Regions from separate parts of the Planococcus sp. RAB007_Raresut genome, predicted to be linked through region 1. Evidence: riboswitches for the same ligand, from Rfam matches in the RefSeq annotation. Region 1 holds a riboswitch; the other holds the start of a gene.
The links. A riboswitch is a leader RNA that binds a small molecule or an ion and turns the genes downstream of it on or off. The one in region 1 is predicted to bind thiamine pyrophosphate.
Positions count from the first base shown of each region.

Region 2: another riboswitch for thiamine pyrophosphate. It lies ahead of AC2Q9J_RS13240 (lipoate--protein ligase family protein); the one in region 1 lies ahead of AC2Q9J_RS00385 (YkoF family thiamine/hydroxymethylpyrimidine-binding protein).

Region 1 covers NZ_JBXYIF010000001.1:82,399-90,549, reverse strand. The annotation lists gene AC2Q9J_RS00415 (AI-2E family transporter) at 1-769, shown strand, start outside; gene AC2Q9J_RS00410 (sporulation protein) at 831-1,250, shown strand; gene AC2Q9J_RS00405 (DUF4362 domain-containing protein) at 1,382-1,864, shown strand; gene AC2Q9J_RS00400 (energy-coupling factor transporter transmembrane component T family protein) at 1,939-2,697, opposite strand; gene AC2Q9J_RS00395 (ABC transporter ATP-binding protein) at 2,678-4,114, opposite strand; gene AC2Q9J_RS00390 (ECF transporter S component) at 4,101-4,682, opposite strand; gene AC2Q9J_RS00385 (YkoF family thiamine/hydroxymethylpyrimidine-binding protein) at 4,675-5,286, opposite strand; TPP riboswitch at 5,397-5,501, opposite strand; gene AC2Q9J_RS00380 (DsbA family oxidoreductase) at 5,941-6,591, shown strand; gene AC2Q9J_RS00375 (IDEAL domain-containing protein) at 6,616-6,942, shown strand; gene AC2Q9J_RS00370 (IDEAL domain-containing protein) at 7,150-7,473, shown strand; gene drmA (DISARM system helicase DrmA) at 8,035-8,151, shown strand, end outside.
Region 2 covers NZ_JBXYIF010000006.1:90,911-99,061, forward strand. The annotation lists gene AC2Q9J_RS13205 (S9 family peptidase) at 1-187, shown strand, start outside; gene AC2Q9J_RS13210 (SRPBCC domain-containing protein) at 333-851, shown strand; gene AC2Q9J_RS13215 (VOC family protein) at 848-1,288, shown strand; gene AC2Q9J_RS13220 (vWA domain-containing protein) at 1,343-2,731, opposite strand; gene mug (G/U mismatch-specific DNA glycosylase) at 2,894-3,430, shown strand; gene AC2Q9J_RS13230 (DUF2975 domain-containing protein) at 3,545-4,027, shown strand; gene lipA (lipoyl synthase) at 4,287-5,231, opposite strand; gene AC2Q9J_RS13240 (lipoate--protein ligase family protein) at 5,243-6,067, opposite strand; TPP riboswitch at 6,150-6,253, opposite strand; gene AC2Q9J_RS13245 (cysteine hydrolase family protein) at 6,385-6,903, shown strand; gene AC2Q9J_RS13250 (SDR family oxidoreductase) at 6,983-7,756, opposite strand; gene AC2Q9J_RS13255 (hypothetical protein) at 8,090-8,151, shown strand, end outside.

The DNA.
Region 1 (8,151 bases):
TATTGGTGATTACTATACGGGCTCCAATTTCGACATCGACCAGTTGATGGACACACTGCCGGATAATCTGGCAGGCATCCTGCAAGACACAGTCACCAGCATCATTACTGGGGTCACCGGATTTTTGTCGACGATCACAAGCTTTGTCCTGTCGATTGTCATTGTTCCGTTTATCCTGTTTTATTTGCTGAAAGACGGTGAAAAACTTCCTGAATACATCTTGAAGCTTTTGCCGCCGCGCCTCCGTCATGACACGCGCGAAGTATTTGGAGAAGCGGACAAACAATTAAGCGCCAATATTCAAGGGCAATTGATCGTCGCTTTCCTCATCGGTGTGATGGTTTATATCGGATTCCTGATAATTGGAATGGATTATGCGCTTCTACTCGGTGTACTGGCGATGTTCACCAGTGTGGTGCCATATATCGGTCCTGCAATAGCTATTACGCCTGCCGTCATCATTGCGCTTGTAACTTCTCCGTTTATGCTGGTAAAGCTTGCGATCGTCTGGACAGTGGTACAATTAGTGGAAGGGAACGTCATCTCGCCCCAGGTTATGGGGAAAACGCTCTTTATCCATCCAGTCACAATCATATTTGTACTTTTAACGGCCGGCTCCCTGTTCGGGGTGGCGGGTGTAATTTTGGGGATACCCGCATACGCGATTCTGCGCGTACTGGTTTCACACATATTCAAGCTCTTCAAACGCCGCTACAATAAACATGAACCTGCACTTGAAAATCAATATGATTATACAGAACTGCACTAAACGTTTACAGTTAAAGCTTAAGTGGTAAAGTGGTAATACAAAAATTTGGAGGTTTCCGAAAATGAAATTCAAAGAGTTTTTATCATCAATCGGCTTTGGCTCGATGAAAGTCGAAACAGTAGTGGAGAGGCCGCATTTGGAAGAAGGCGAGACCTTGAACGGCACCATATATTTCGAAGGGGGAGACTCCGACCAAGAAGTCGATTATGTGGAATTGCATGTCATCAAGCTGATCGATGATTACCGCGAAGACAGTGATTTCAACATTATTGAAACAGTCATTTCCAAACAGTCGATGGAGTTTGCCGGTTCAGTCAAATCGAAGGATACAGTGATGCAGCAATTTGAAATCGTACCGGATGAACGCTGGCTGGTGGAAACCGATAAAGCGCGTCTGATTCTGCGGACGATTGTGCATATCCGTGAAGGCGTGGATGTGCGGGATGAAGACGAGATTACATATGGGAAAATTGAAGGCTGATAAAGCCTTCTTTTTTTTGCCATTTAATAGTTTGGAAAATGATAATGCCAAAAATCTGGAAAAAGATCTAAACTATTATGTTAAGATTTATATAAAGAACAGATCCTTTAAAAGGAAGGAGATGGCGTTTAATGAAAAGCTTTTTGACTGTGTTAGGTACGCTGCTTATCGCGATGTTTTTATTCGGGTGCCAACAGTCGACTGGAACTGATACTCCTGCAGTCGCAGTCGATAATCCTGAAAACCCTTATCCTCCTGAAGAGGCGATAGAAAATGGGGATGTTGTCGATATTTTTGGAGAGATTACCAACTTGGATAAGTTTATAGAATTTACCAAGAATTTCGACGCCGGTGTCACAGATGAAATTCGCATTACTTTCTATACTGTTGAAGGCGACCCCGTTTTTTATAATTTAAATTATGATGGCAATAAAATACATTATACCTACGATGACTCACAAGATGGATATGCGGGTTCTGATAAAGGGACACAGAGTACAACTTGTACTGAAATGACAAGCAAAAATACTGACCTGGGCATTGAATACAGTTTGAACGATTGTTCTTCTTCGGATATTGGAAAGACTTTTTACTTTGTAATACCGGAATCATAATAACAAACAAAAATTTTGATTAGCTATAAGGACTTAATAAAGGAGCTGTCCGTATATACGGACAGCTCCTCATATCAACCACTCCATAACACTCCGCATACACAGCTTCCCAGAAACAAAGCTAAAACTACAAGACTCATCACAAAATCCAACTTTCCAATTTGAACGGGCCGGTAAAATTCGGTACGTGGTTCACCGGTAAATCCACGCGCTTCCATCGCGAATGCGGAGCGTTCCGCTTTTCGTACAGCTCCCGCAAGCATCGGGATGATCACTCTGCGCACACCAAGAGCCCGTTTCCACCAGGATTTTTCAACGGTGGCTCCGCGTAGTCGATGGGCTTGCTGGATCTGAAAGAATTCATCTTTCAGCACCGGCAAAAACTGATAGCCGACCAGTACGCCGTAAGCAAGTTTGGGTGAAAGCTTAAGCTGCTGCATCAGGCTCATGACGAATTTCACTGGTTCCGTCGTCAAAGCGAACAGGAGAGACAGGGAAGAAAATGCCAGGACGCGGAACGCCAAGGATAAGGCCAATGCTAATTGCTCATCCGTCACATCATAGCCGAACGGCGACCAGATAACGGTGCCGCCGGTTTCAGCACCAAAGACAATCGTCGTCCACAAATAACCGAATGCGCCGATCACAAAAGGAAGCATGAACAAGCTCCAAAGTTTCCAGTTGATTCTGCTGAAAACGAGCTGAAGGACGAGGATGCTGAAAAAGAACAGCAACGGTGTCCATGGATTGAAGAAAAATGCGAGACCAAGCATCGCGATTGTTATAGTGATGAACTTAATTGCAGGATTCATGTCATGCAAAAGATTCCGCACGTAGCTTCACTCCTTTCGGCGGCAAAAGGTTATGGGCTGCAAGCAGTTCTTCGTCTTGCCACACTCTATCGGCAATGAATTTCCCGGTCATTCTGCCGTCTTTCAAGAGCACAACCGAATCAGCGACTGCGGCGGCGAACTCCATATCGTGCGTCACAAGAAAAACGGTATCTCCCTGGTCCAACTGGCTGTCGATGAGACGGAACAGTTCCAATAAAGCACTTTCATCCTGACCTGAAGTCGGTTCATCTAGAAACAGCACATTTCGTTTATCCGCAAGCATCGCCCCGATCGCCACCCGGCGTTTTTGGCCATGGCTGACGGAAAAAGGATTTTGCTCCTTGATTTCTGTTAGCCGGAGAGACTCTATCAAATCATCCAGCTCCATTTTGGAAGACGTTCCGCCAAAAGCCAGTTCGTCAAAGACTGTTGAAGTTAAAAACAGAAATTCTGGTGATTGCGGTACATAGCCACAAGGGTCTGATGAAAACTTCTCAGCTTCTTTTTTATAAATGCCGCAAATCGCTTTCACCAATGTCGATTTTCCGCTGCCATTTGGTCCCGCGATGACGATGCATTCTCCTTTTTGCGCATGGAATGAAACCGGCTGGAGCAGAGTGTTTCCTTTCATCTTTACTGAAAGTCCCGTCGCAGATATTACAGTCTCATCCAATATTGAATGGAGCCGGAGCGGGTATCGCAAAGTCTCGTGCGGCTTGAAGATGGTGTCTTCTGAAATTCTGCCATCGCTCGTTATCTTAATTTCACGGTCAAAAAATGTTTCCCAGTAATCCAACCTGTGTTCTACAGCGATGATTGTCAGATTGAACGTCTTTTGCAATTGATCGAGCCACAGGATGAATTCTTTCCCGGTATAGGGATCAAGATGCGATATCGGTTCATCAAGCAACAGGACTTCGGGATTCATGACCAATGCACAGGCAGTGGCAACCCGCTGTTTCATTCCGCCGGATAGTGTTTGAATTGAAACATGCCGGAGGTGGCAGAGGCCGGTAATGTCCAGGACATGACGGATCCGCTCCTCCATTTCGCTTGCCGGGGTATTTAAATTTTCAAGAGTGAAGGCAAGTTCTTCTTCGACCGTCGGCATACAGAACTGCGAATCCGGATCCTGGAAAACAGTCGCCACGCGGTGGTTGATTTCTCCAGGTGAATAACAATCTGCGGGTTTGCTGAATAAGTGAATTTCGCCATCCACAATGCCGTCGCAATTGGCAGGATAGAGCCGGTTCAATAAATACAGCAAAGTCGACTTGCCGGAGCCGCTGGGACCGGAAATGGCAACACGTTCGCCGCGCTCGATCGTAAAAGAGATCGATGAAAGTGTCGGTGATTGGTCATCCGGAAAACGGAAGCTGACATTATTCATTTCAAAAATAGTGTCATGCATTTGCATCACGCGGTTGTGTCCGAGCGATGGCGTAGCCGCGAAGTGAACCGGTCGCAAGCAGCGCATCGCCGATATATTTGCCGCCAATTCCGGCAATGATTGCTCCGCTCAAAACGCGAAGCGTAAACATCAACGCGACAAAACCTGGATCAAGCGCCGCATAGCCGGAAACGAAATAACCGTAGATGAAGCTAAATACTGCCGCACCGATGCCTGCAAGCATAAAGACAAAAATATTAAAGTGGCGGTAACGCGTCACAGTAAAAGCTGCTTCAGCGCCGAGGCCCTGAACAATCCCGGAAAGAATAAGGCGGGGACCAACCGCATTGCCGAGCATCACTTCGATGATCGCCGCCATGGTTTCGGGAATCAAGGCAGTGCCGGGCTTACGGATAATGTGCATACAGATGATTGAAACGATAAACCAGATGCCGAACATCCATTCATAGGCGATGGGGCCGATCAGCCCTGCCCATATATTGCCGAGGTGGATGAATAACAGGTAGACGATACCGAATACGACTCCAAACAGGGACATCAACACAATTTCCTTCAGTTTCCACGATTTAAGCATCGGCTTTTCCTCCATCAGCTTTGGCATGAGAAGGGCTGTTGATGCTCATCGATACGGTCATGACGAGATGGTGATGTTCAACAGAACGTGCATGAGTGAATGATTCTTCAAAGAATGCAAAGACATCATGTATATCGCCGTGGATACCACTCGCGTAATGCATCGAATCGTTCCACACGCCGTGCTCTTTTGCCCTTTCAACTTCACGGTAAATGACGCTCATATAATCCGGATTGTTCATCGGATAAAGCGCAAACTGCGACGATACATATTGCTTTGTGAGATCCCTATTCAACAACTGATCATCTTTGTTGAGGTAGACATCTCCTGACGTATCTCCCGGGCAGCCGATGGAGAATGTGCCATTCAAAGCCACATGTTCGCCGGTTTTCGCTGCATGCAAAGTCAAGGCTTTCGCAACATTGAAGACGTGGTTCTGTTTTCCGCGGATGACAGTGGATACGTCATCCGTGTGCATCCAGACATTCGAGGTGTCTGTTTCATTAAGCGCCCCTTTGATGATTTTGATGAAGTCGCCAGACATCGGATTGAGCGTGAAGCGAAATCCGACAATCAGCCTTGTGCCGCATTGCAATGGTTCCATAACAATATTCCTCCTTAAAAATGTGCACAAAAAAGGCCGCATCCGTGAAGATGCAGCCACTGTTCCATGCAAATTAAAAGGAGATACTAGCTCCTGAAAAGTTCGTTTTGCGGAAAGTCACCGCACTTCCTCACGCAGGTCCTAACCTGATCGAGTCATAAGGGATCGGAGCTTTCGCTCGCATCTCAGCTAAATAAGCACCCCCAGTGCAGAAAACGGTATACGGTTTTTGTGTTCGGGTTGTCCCGATGGCTCTAGTGTAAATGAAGGGAGGGGGGAAGTAAAGGGTATTTTAGAAACATGATATTGCGCAAAACAGCTCCGCTTTCCTGGCGGCTTGCGCCGAGCTAACTCGGACTCGTTGTACTTCGCCCGAGTGGATCTCGGCACTTCGCTTAATCGCCTGGGAGTCTTCGCTGTTTTGCTCCATATCATTCTGCCAGCCAATTACATAGGTGAAGGTATTTAAATAGAGGAATATGATTTATGTATTATCTTGAAATCAGAGCATATTTATTGTGTTCATGCATAAACCGGCGTAAAATTCCCATTAGTCACCAAATTTATTGGGGCTTTATTGAAAAGATATACAGATGTAAATTGATTGATTTTAATTATATAACTATCTGGTTAGCAGAAAGGATGGTTTCTGATATGACAGTAAAAGTGAAAGTATATTCGGATTATGTTTGTCCATTTTGTTTCCTGGCAGAACAGCCGTTAGAGGAAGCGATCAAAGGAAAAGATGTGGAAGTTGAGTGGATGCCTTTCGAATTGCGTCCAGCACCAAATCCGACATTGCGCCCGGAAGACGATTATCTCCAAAAGACTTGGTCGCAGTCGGTTTACCCGATGGCTGAACAGATGGGAATCGAGATTGTATTGCCGGATGTGTCGCCGCAGCCCCATACCCATTTGGCATTTGAAGGGCTTCAATATGCCAAAGAAAAAGGGAAAGGCACTGCATATAATGAACGCATGCTGAAAGCCTTTTTCCAGGAGAGCCAGGATATCGGTGATGTCGAAGTATTGACGAAACTGGCAGGGGAAGTCGGCTTGGATGAAAAAGAATACCGTGAAGCACTTGAGTCCCGTAAGTACAAAGAAGCTCACCAGCAGGCACTTGAGCACTCATATGAAGAGGCTGATATAACGGCTGTACCCACATTCGTGATCGGGGATACTAAAATCGCCGGCATCCATACGAAAGAGACACTCGAACAGCTGATCGACGAAGAACTGCAGAAACAAAAACCTAAAGTCTTGTTTGAAGGAATGGCTTGTGGACCAGGCGGTTTCTGCTAATACTACTAGAAGAGGTGTAAACCTATGACGAATAAATATAAAGCGATTTTAAAGAATAACGACTGGGTAAAAGGCATTTCCCGCCACGGTGAAATGATCATCGGTTTTGTTGATTCAATGAGTTTGGAGCAGGAAGCTGTGCATGTAGTTGTCGCTGAAAGTGATAACGAAGAGCTGATCGGCAAAACGATTCCGATGCATTTCACTCAAGTGGAAGTCATTCCGACGGCCGTAACCAAGAATGCCGGCGAGCTCGAGTTTTTGATCGACTTGGCTTTGGCGACTGGTGATAAAGAATGGTTCGAAGAGCTGTCTGCTGAATTGAATGAGAAGAAGCAGGCGGTTAATTAAGATAAACAGAAAAGATAATGATATAAGAAAGAGCAGCGGCATTATGTAGCCGCTGCTCTTTTTGATTGATTGTCTTAACCTTAAAGCGAATAAGAGTAATATTCTCATATTAATGCGTAAGGGAATTAAAAGAGGGTATTGAAGATTATAGTGAAATAATCTAAGTAGAATTAATACAAAAATAAATGACAAAGCGGGTGTTAAGATATGAATGAAGAGACGACGATTTTAAAAACAACTGATTGGGTAAAAGGAACTTCAATTAAAGGTGAAATGGTCATTGGATTCATCGATTCGCTGAGCATGGTCCAAGGAGCTGTATATGTAACGGTTGCGGAAAGCGATAACCCTGGTATTGTCGGTTTGACGATTCCGCTGGCGGTCCAGCATGTCGAGACTTTGCCTCAGATTGCACCAAAAGACATGGCTCAGCTTGAAGATCTGATTGATCTGGCTTTGCAGACTGGGGATAGAGAGTGGTTTGAAGAGTTGACTGGTGAGTTGAATGGAAAAGAGCTAGGGTTTAAATAAATTCTAAACTTTCGAAATAAATATTAATAGTTTTGGCAGCAGGCTATTTATTGGCTTGCTGTTTTTTTCGTCTTTTGGGAATACGGTTTTAGGATTGAGTTTAGAAGGAAAATTTAGACTAATGCAAAATATTTTAATGAGCATATGACCATACAAAGAATCATAATTTTAAACAATTATTACATATAACTGGTTTGTCAAATATCCAGTGGTAGCACCTCTTCATTATCTTGTGAATCTTTAATGCGCTTAGTAAAGAGCAGTAAAAGGTGTCAAATGTCATCTTATATTAAGAATATTATGCCGTAGTATGAGGAAATAAATGAACAGGAACTATAGTGTAAACCCAAAACAAACAATGAAAAATATTGACTAATAATAATACCTCTAATCGATGTTTATAACCTGAATAAGGTAATTGTTTATTGTTTTCTTAATACGGAGTCCAGGTAAATGGAAGTCTAAAAAGAGAAATACAAAAGAAAAAACTGATTTTTCATGGTATTATTTACTAATAAATCTAAAAATAAAATAGACATATTAAGTTAAGGGGGTTAATCGATGACTAATTACCAAGTGCTAAGAAACGACCTAATAAAAGAACTAGAATCTTTTTTAGTAGGTCCTAGGAAAAAGGAAGAAATTCTAGGGAAAAAAATGCGTCCTATGACAGTCTAT
Region 2 (8,151 bases), on a different contig from region 1:
GATGGTCGAAGCTCTTCGTAAAAAAGGTCTGCCTGTCGCTTATCTGGAATTCGAAGGCGAAGGACACGGCTTCCGGAAAGCTGAGAATATCAAACGCTCCATTGACGGTGAGTTCTATTTTTACAGCCGCATCTTCGGATTCGAACCGGCCGACAAAATCGAACCGGTTGAAATTGATAATCTTTAAACAATAACAAGAGTAAAATAATAACTGAATTTTCGTTTTATTTTAAATTAAAAATAGATATACTGTAAGTGACAAACCGGTTAATCCTTAAGAAAGGAGGCTGCTGAAAGCAATCGGTCATCTGAGGCAGAAGGAGGATCATCCAATGTCGACGAAAGATACACGAACCCGCACAGAAGGACGCGAACTGATTATGGAGCGCAGTTTTGAGGCACCGAAAGAGCTCGTCTATGCAGCTCATGTCAGTCCGGACAAAATCGCGCGCTGGTGGGGGCCAACCGGCTGGGAGACGCACAGCTATGAAATGGCAGTCGAACCGAATGGTGTTTGGCATTATTGCATGCGTTCTTCGGAAGACGGACAGGAATCCTGGGGCAAAGCTGTTTATCAGGAAGTCATTCCCGAAGAACGGCTGGTTTATGAAGACGCATTTGCCGATCAATACGGCAATGAGCTGTCCGGCATGCCGAAAATGTTTGTACAATTGGTTTTTTCTGAAGAAGGCAAACAAACAACACTAACCTCCCGCACACGATTCGAATCTGAAGAAGAGTTGCAGAAAATCATCGATATGCAAGCAGTTGAAGGAATGTCAGAAACTTATGACAGACTGGCTGAATATTTAAATGAGCTGCAAAAACCCAAGGAAGAAGGTCAATCATGATTACTAAAATATTTCCTTATTTGAATTTCGACGGACAAGGACAAGAAGCTGCCCACTTCTACACCGATGTCTTAAACGGCGATTTAATTGGGCTGATGACCTACGGTGATGCAAATGGCGACGACATGGAAGGGGTTCCGGAAGAAGCGAAAGACATGGTCATGAATGCGCAAATCGTTTTGAAGAATGGCGATTACCTGATGATTTCGGATGTGCCGCCCGGGATGGGGATATCTTACCGAAAAGGAAATAATATCTCGCTTACTTTAACGCTCGATGAGCAGGAAGAAGCGAGAATCATTTTTGGAAAGCTCGCAGAAGGCGGCATGATCAGCATGGATCTCCAGGAAACATTTTGGAGTCCGCTATACGGAAATCTGATTGACCGTTTCGGTATTGAATGGCAGATATCCGTGGATCCGGAAACAGAAAAGTAATAAATCAGTAAAAGCCAGCCTCCTGGATTTTTCCGGGTAGCTGGCTTTCTTTGATCAATTTTTGTATTCGTCCATTTTCTCTTCTTCGAGCTGGTCGACTTGTTCACGAAGCTTTTCATAAACTTCTTTGCGAATTTCGTCTTTGCGTTCCGATTCCTGTTTGAAATGCTGTCTGACTGTTTCATATCTTGTATCGATCAATTCGAGATACCTGTCCATTGCTGCTTCGTCCTTGAACTTTTCAAGTTCTTTCAAATCATAGTGGATGGCGTACATTTCATTTTTTGAAGCCAGTGACAGGAAGCTGACATCGTTGTTGGCCGCCAGAAGCTCCCCGTAGATATCGTTGCTTTGTGACAGGATTTCCAATTTGCGGTCATTCCCCCACGCCAGCCATTCCCAGTAGAGACGGCTGTATTCCTGTTCAAGATATTCGTTCAATTCACTTTCGGAATAAACCGATTTGTATTTACCGTTTCCTGCTTTTGCTACGGCTTCCAACTGCTTCTGCCCTTCATTGTCCACATCGAATCCGATGATGTTCACTTCCGCTTGAATGTCTGATTCGTTCAGCGATGCAGCAGCCGCAACCGGATCACCGTCGCATGTCTCGATGCCGTCACTGACAACGTAGACCACATTGCGGACGTTTTCTCCTTTTTGTTCTTTCAAATCCGCTTCAGCCGCTTCGATGGCACCTGCCAAAGGCGTCCACCCGGCAGGAGCAAATTGCTCAAGCGATTCCGCAAATTTCTGCTCATCATAAGAACCTAGGTCATAAACAACTTCATTGCTGGCACAGGACATGGCTTTATCAGCATCCGTTCCGGTTCCTTCATGGCCATAGACGCGGAGCATGATATTCGCTCCTTCCGGCAGATCCGATGCATATTTTTGAATCGCTGATTTGGCCAGTTTCATCTTCTGGCCGCCGCTCACTTCCCCCGCCATGCTGCCGCTTGCATCCAATAGAATCGCGACATTGACCGTTTCAGTGTCTGGAATGTCAATTTCATCCTCAGGTGTCGCAGAATCGATTTTAATGACCGGATCCACTTCGTTTATGATTGTGGCGGCTTCTTCCACGTCTGCCGCCAATAAGGAAACGGCCAGCGAATAGGCTTCTTCCCCAGACATCCCGGCAGGAGCCTCTTCCAGCTCCTTATATAAATCCTCTTTTTGCTGATCTGTCATTTTATTGGGAACATATTTACCTTTTTCTTTCACCATTTCTTCGACATTATGTATGGCTGCTTCCGGAACATTGATTTCCTCCGCTTCCGCCGATTCTTCTTCATCACTTTCTTCCACTGCCGTTTCCTTCTTTTCTTCCGCCGGGACTTTTTCCGCCACCGCTTCTTCATCAGCTTTCGAGCAGCCGGCAACGATTGCCAGCAGCAACAGTCCTATTATCATCAGCCACTTTGCATTGGTAAGTTTCATAAACATCATTCCTCCTGGATTAATTCTACCGTTCAGATACGTTTATAGGAAATGTCGGTTTCATTATTATGGAAATTCAGTACTTTGGAACTGCCATAAACAGGAAGAAGTACTTCATTCGTGTTCAGTATTTGCTTTGTTCAAATCGGGTATGATAAATACATGCTCATTCACTTAAAGGAGGATCCCCTATTGCATTTAGAACCGATTCCTGATCATATACAACCGGGTTTGAAGATATTGTTTGTCGGCTTCAACCCCAGTATCCGGTCGTCCGAAACCGGCTATCATTACGCGAATCCGAATAACCGTTTTTGGAAAATCCTACATCAGGCGGGTGTGACGCCGCGGAAATTCCGCCCTGAAGAAAACAGCAAACTGCTGGAGCTCGGTCTTGGATTGACGAATATAGTAGCCCGCCCTACCAAAGAGGCGGCAGAGATATCGAAGGATGAATATCGGATCGGGGCAGAAAAGCTGAAAAAGAAAATTCAACGCTATCAGCCGGCAGCCGTCTGCTTCGTCGGCAAAGGTGTGTACCAGCAATACAGCAAAAAACGTGTTGCTCCCTGGGGTGAACAGAGCGATCCTGTCATTCCCGGAATCGCAGAATTCGTTGCCCCCTCCTCGAGTGGACTCGTACGCATCAAACAGGATGAAATCGTGGAGATTTATAAAGGGCTGCAGAAATACTTATAAGTTTTTAATTAATTGAACAATAATTAAACATCAAATTAAGATAATTATTTATTGATATTCAATAAATAATGGTGTATTATCTCATTAACAACATTATTTAATGAGGTGTTTAAGATGAAACGAAGTTCAACAGCTGTCTTAAAAGCCGCTGTCTTTCTCGTCGGCCTTCCGGTACTCGCTGTGTGCATCTACGGCTTATCCAGATTCGATCCGAATTCCCCATACTGGGCTTTGCCGGAACTTGAAAATCTGCAATATCCGCTGCTAATCGGCATGTATATCGGGATGATCCCTTTTTTCATTGCGCTGTACCAATCCCTGAAACTCCTTGGGTATATTGACCGCAACCAAGCTTTCTCCACCTTTTCCGTAAAAGCCATCCGCAATATCAAACGCTGTGCGATTGCCATCATCATTGTCTATTTGATCGAGATGCCATTCCTTTATATGCTGACAATGGCAGATGACGCGCCGGCGATCATCATGGGGCTGTTCGTCATTTTCGCTTCGCTTGTCGTCGCAGTCTTTGCCGCCGTTCTCCAGAAATTATTACAGGATGCCATCCGAATCAAATCCGAGAACGACTTGACGGTCTGACGTAAAATTAAGTGGGAAAATTGGAAAGATCACCGATTACGGTGGTCTTTTTTTCTGTTTGTGGTGAATTTTTTACTTTTTTATAGGTGATTAAAGGATATTCTCCCCTGTTGTAAGTCATAGGGCGGGTTTGTTTCCGCAGATTCGGATTTATTTGCGCTGAGCGAGATTTATTTGCGCAGCTCAGTTTTTATTTGCGCTGAGCACAAAATGAGAGAAAAAAACCACCGCATAGGCGGTGGCTTTTCACTATATCATGTCAAAAAGACTCCACTTCCAGCTTCTTGCCCTGCGACTCGTAGCCTTTCATGTAATTGATGCGGCGCTGTGCCGACGTTGCGTTGACCTGTTCGTCTGCATGATAGGAAGAGCGCACCATCGGCCCTGCTTCACAATGGCTGAAGCCTTTCGACAATGCAATTTCCTTCAGCTCGGCGAATTCATCAGGATGATAATAGCGTTCCACGTTTAAATGTTTTTTAGTCGGCTGCAGGTACTGGCCGATCGCCATGATATCGACATTGTGCGCACGCAGATCGTCCATCGTTTCAATGATTTCTTCCTTCGTTTCACCAAGCCCGACCATGATACTCGATTTCGTTGGTGTGTTCGGCGCAATTTCCTTAACCCGCTCCAGCAATTGAAGTGACCGGTCATACATCGCCCGGGCACGCACCCGCTTCGTCAGGCGTCTGACGGTTTCGATATTATGGTTGAAAATATCCGGTGCACTGTCCATCAACGTATGGAGGCTTTCGTAATCGCCTTTCATATCGGATGGCAGGATTTCCACGGTCGTTGCCGGCATCCTTCTGCGGATGGCACGCACCGTCTCAGCAAAAACAGCGGCACCGCCGTCTTTCAGATCATCCCGGGCAACCGCTGTCACCACGACATGCTTCAAACCCATAATTTCTACAGATTCCGCCACGCGTTCCGGTTCGCCCAGATCAAGTTCATTCGGCAATCCTGTTTTGACCGCACAGAAGCGGCATCCTCTCGTGCAGGTATCTCCGAGAATCATGAAAGTAGCGGTTTTTCGTTCACTCCAGCATTCGTGGATGTTCGGGCATCTCGCTTCTTCACATACCGTGTTGAGCTTTTTCTCACGCATCAATTTCTTTAGTCCTGTAAACGATTCATTCGTATTGATTTTCACCTTCAGCCAATCCGGTTTCCGTATGTATTCTTCTTGTTTTGACATTTAAACTCCTCCTAATTTTTAGTTGAGTAACTCCAATCAAGATTTTTATACTTCGTTTCCGCCAGCTGATTGATTTCGATCAATCTCTTATCCGACAGCGTAAGCGGTTCCAATTTAACGCCAAGCCCTTTTTCGAATCCCTGTTTAAAAGCAGCCTTCACTCTATCAAAATCAACCGATTTTCCAGTCGCCGTGTTGATGGAGATGGCCTTATCCTTGAACGCATCCCTTGCGCGCTGTTTTATTTCAAGTGAAGGGTAAGTGAATAAATCGAATAACTTCACGCTGTCAATTTCAATCGGAATTGACCCATGCTGCAGGATGATGCCTTTTCTTCTCATCTGGGCACTGCCCGCTGCCTTTTTCCCATCAACCAACAGCTCGTACCAGGAAGACTTATCAAAGCAAACAGCTGAATCCGTTTTCTCCATCGACGTTTCGGGTATCGCAAACTCCGCTTCAATGCCAAGTTCCTTGAATCCTTCCAATAAACCTTTTGAAATGACCAGATAAGCTTCTTTTACAGAACGCGGCATGGCCGGATGCGTTTCCGGAACCACCACACTGTAAGTCAATTCCTGATCATGAAGCACAGCGCGTCCGCCCGTCTGCCTGCGAACGATTTCCGCTCCGTAAGCTGACGCCTGCTGAAAGTCGATTTTTTTATCGGCATCCTGAAAGCGGCCGACTGAAATTCCCGCCGGCGACCAGCCGTATAATCGGATAGTTGGACCGATTTCCCCTTTGCTCAGCCATTCCAGCAACAGTTCATCCAAAGCCATATTAAATGAGGCGCTGTTATGGCCTGAATCGATGAACCCCCATGTTTCCCCCATCGCTTCTCCCCCTTTTTTTGCACAAAAAAATACACAGCTTCCAAAGATATGGACAGCAGTGCAGAGTGGTTGCATCACAATAAGCCTGCAATTACCACTTCCCTCCGCCGGCATAATCCAGATCAGGTTCAAAGGGTCCAAGCTATGCTTGTCTCAGCCCAAAAAGCGGCTCCCCTAGTGCATAATTTATTTGTTACCCAAATCCTACCATAAGGTAACTGAAAAACAAACCTCTTTTTTATTTATACTGCTCGAGAAGGTTTTAGGACACAGCTGTCGAATAAAACAAAAAGAATACACGAAGAGGAGACGGTCCTATGCCGAATACGGCCCTGCTGATCATCGATGCCCAAAATGAAATGTTCGACCCTGCCAATCCAGTCCATGAAAGTGATAAACTGCTTGAGAATCTTCAAACGCTGATTCAAAAAGCGCGTTCAGCGGGCGTGCCTGTTATTTACGTACAGCATAACGATGCCGGCCTTGTGGAAGGCACAGATTTCTGGCAGATTCACGAATCGATCCAGCCGCAAGCGGAAGACCTGATTATCCAGAAAAAAATTCCGGATTCTTTCCAAGAAACTTCTTTACTCGAAGAATTGAAATCGAAAGGAATTCAAAACCTTGTCATTGCTGGCAATCAAACTGAGTATTGCATAGACGCCACAACACAAAGTGCCAGTAAGCACGGTTTCAATGTGACGCTGGCAAAAGACGCCCACGGCACATGGGATTCAGAGACGATGAGCGCTGAACAGATCATCGGCCACCATAATGAGCTGCTAAGCGATTTCGCTGAACTTCAGGAGACCCGAGATATTCAATTTACGAAATGAGATTAATTTTATAAGGAAAGCCCCGATGGATGATCGGGGCTTTCCTTTTTGATTGTCATCTTCAAACAATCTTTGGGCTTTAGCGTGTAAAACCGCCTTCCGAATGGATGATCTGACCCGTAATCCACGCTGCATCGTCACTTGCCAGGAACTTCACCAATATCGCCGCGTCTTTCGGTTCACCTGGACGTCCGAATGGGAATCGAGGCTGCAGCGCATCTTGTATTTCGGATGTCATCCATCCGCTGTCAGTCGGTCCAGGATTCACCGCATTGACGGTGATTCCAAGCGGTGCAACTTCCGCTGACAAGGTGATTGTCAATGCGTCAACCGCGCCTTTCGTCGTGGCATAAGCCAGTTCACCCGGCATCGGGCCTTTGAACTGTCCTGACGTGAGATTGATAATCCGTCCCCCTGATTTTTTCGTAAAGCGTTTGGCAAAACCGCTGCTCAGCATAGTCGTAGCAAGCACATTCACACGGTAATGCCGATCCAGCTCTTCGATGGTCAAAGTGGAATAATCGGTATCCGTCGAATAAGCAGCGTTGTTCACCAATATATCAGCTTGACCGAGCTCGCTTTCCACCTGTTTAAGCAACGATTCCAGTTCTGCCGCTTGTGACAGATCCACTTCCAAAGACGTCACTTTCACGCCGAACCGCTTCAATTCCTCTTTCAACTGGGCCGGTTCGTCCGCTTCAATTTTCCATGGCATACTGTTGTCATACGCTGTCCAGTAGGTGAAGAAGATATTGCAGCCATTCTCCGCCAGTTCCTTGCAGATTGCAGCTCCGATGCCGTTCAAGCGGCTCGCACCTGTTACAATGGCGAGTTTGCCAGTTAATAGGCCCATTTCATTTCCTCCTTAAAGCTTTCTAGCTGGTTGACTTAACTTTATCATATCGTTTTGGTGATAGAATCCATTTTATCTTTAATTAAGTCAATTATGCCTTCATGTTCAATGATATTAAGTCAGGACTATATACACATTAAAAATAGATATATTCCGGGACACTTAAATGTTAATATATAGAAAACTTACAAGTATATAATCTGATTTTAGAAACTTGATAGTCCTTTTCCGAGGCGAAAAATACAAGTCAAAGCTGAATCCAGCGACACACTCTACTTTTCCTTTCGGCAGAATTTTGTTTTAAAACAATCCAGATGGAAAGTAGAGGAAGACATGAAAGTATTGTGGAAAGTAGTAATTTTATCTGTTTTATTCCTTGGGTTCAGTATCGGAAG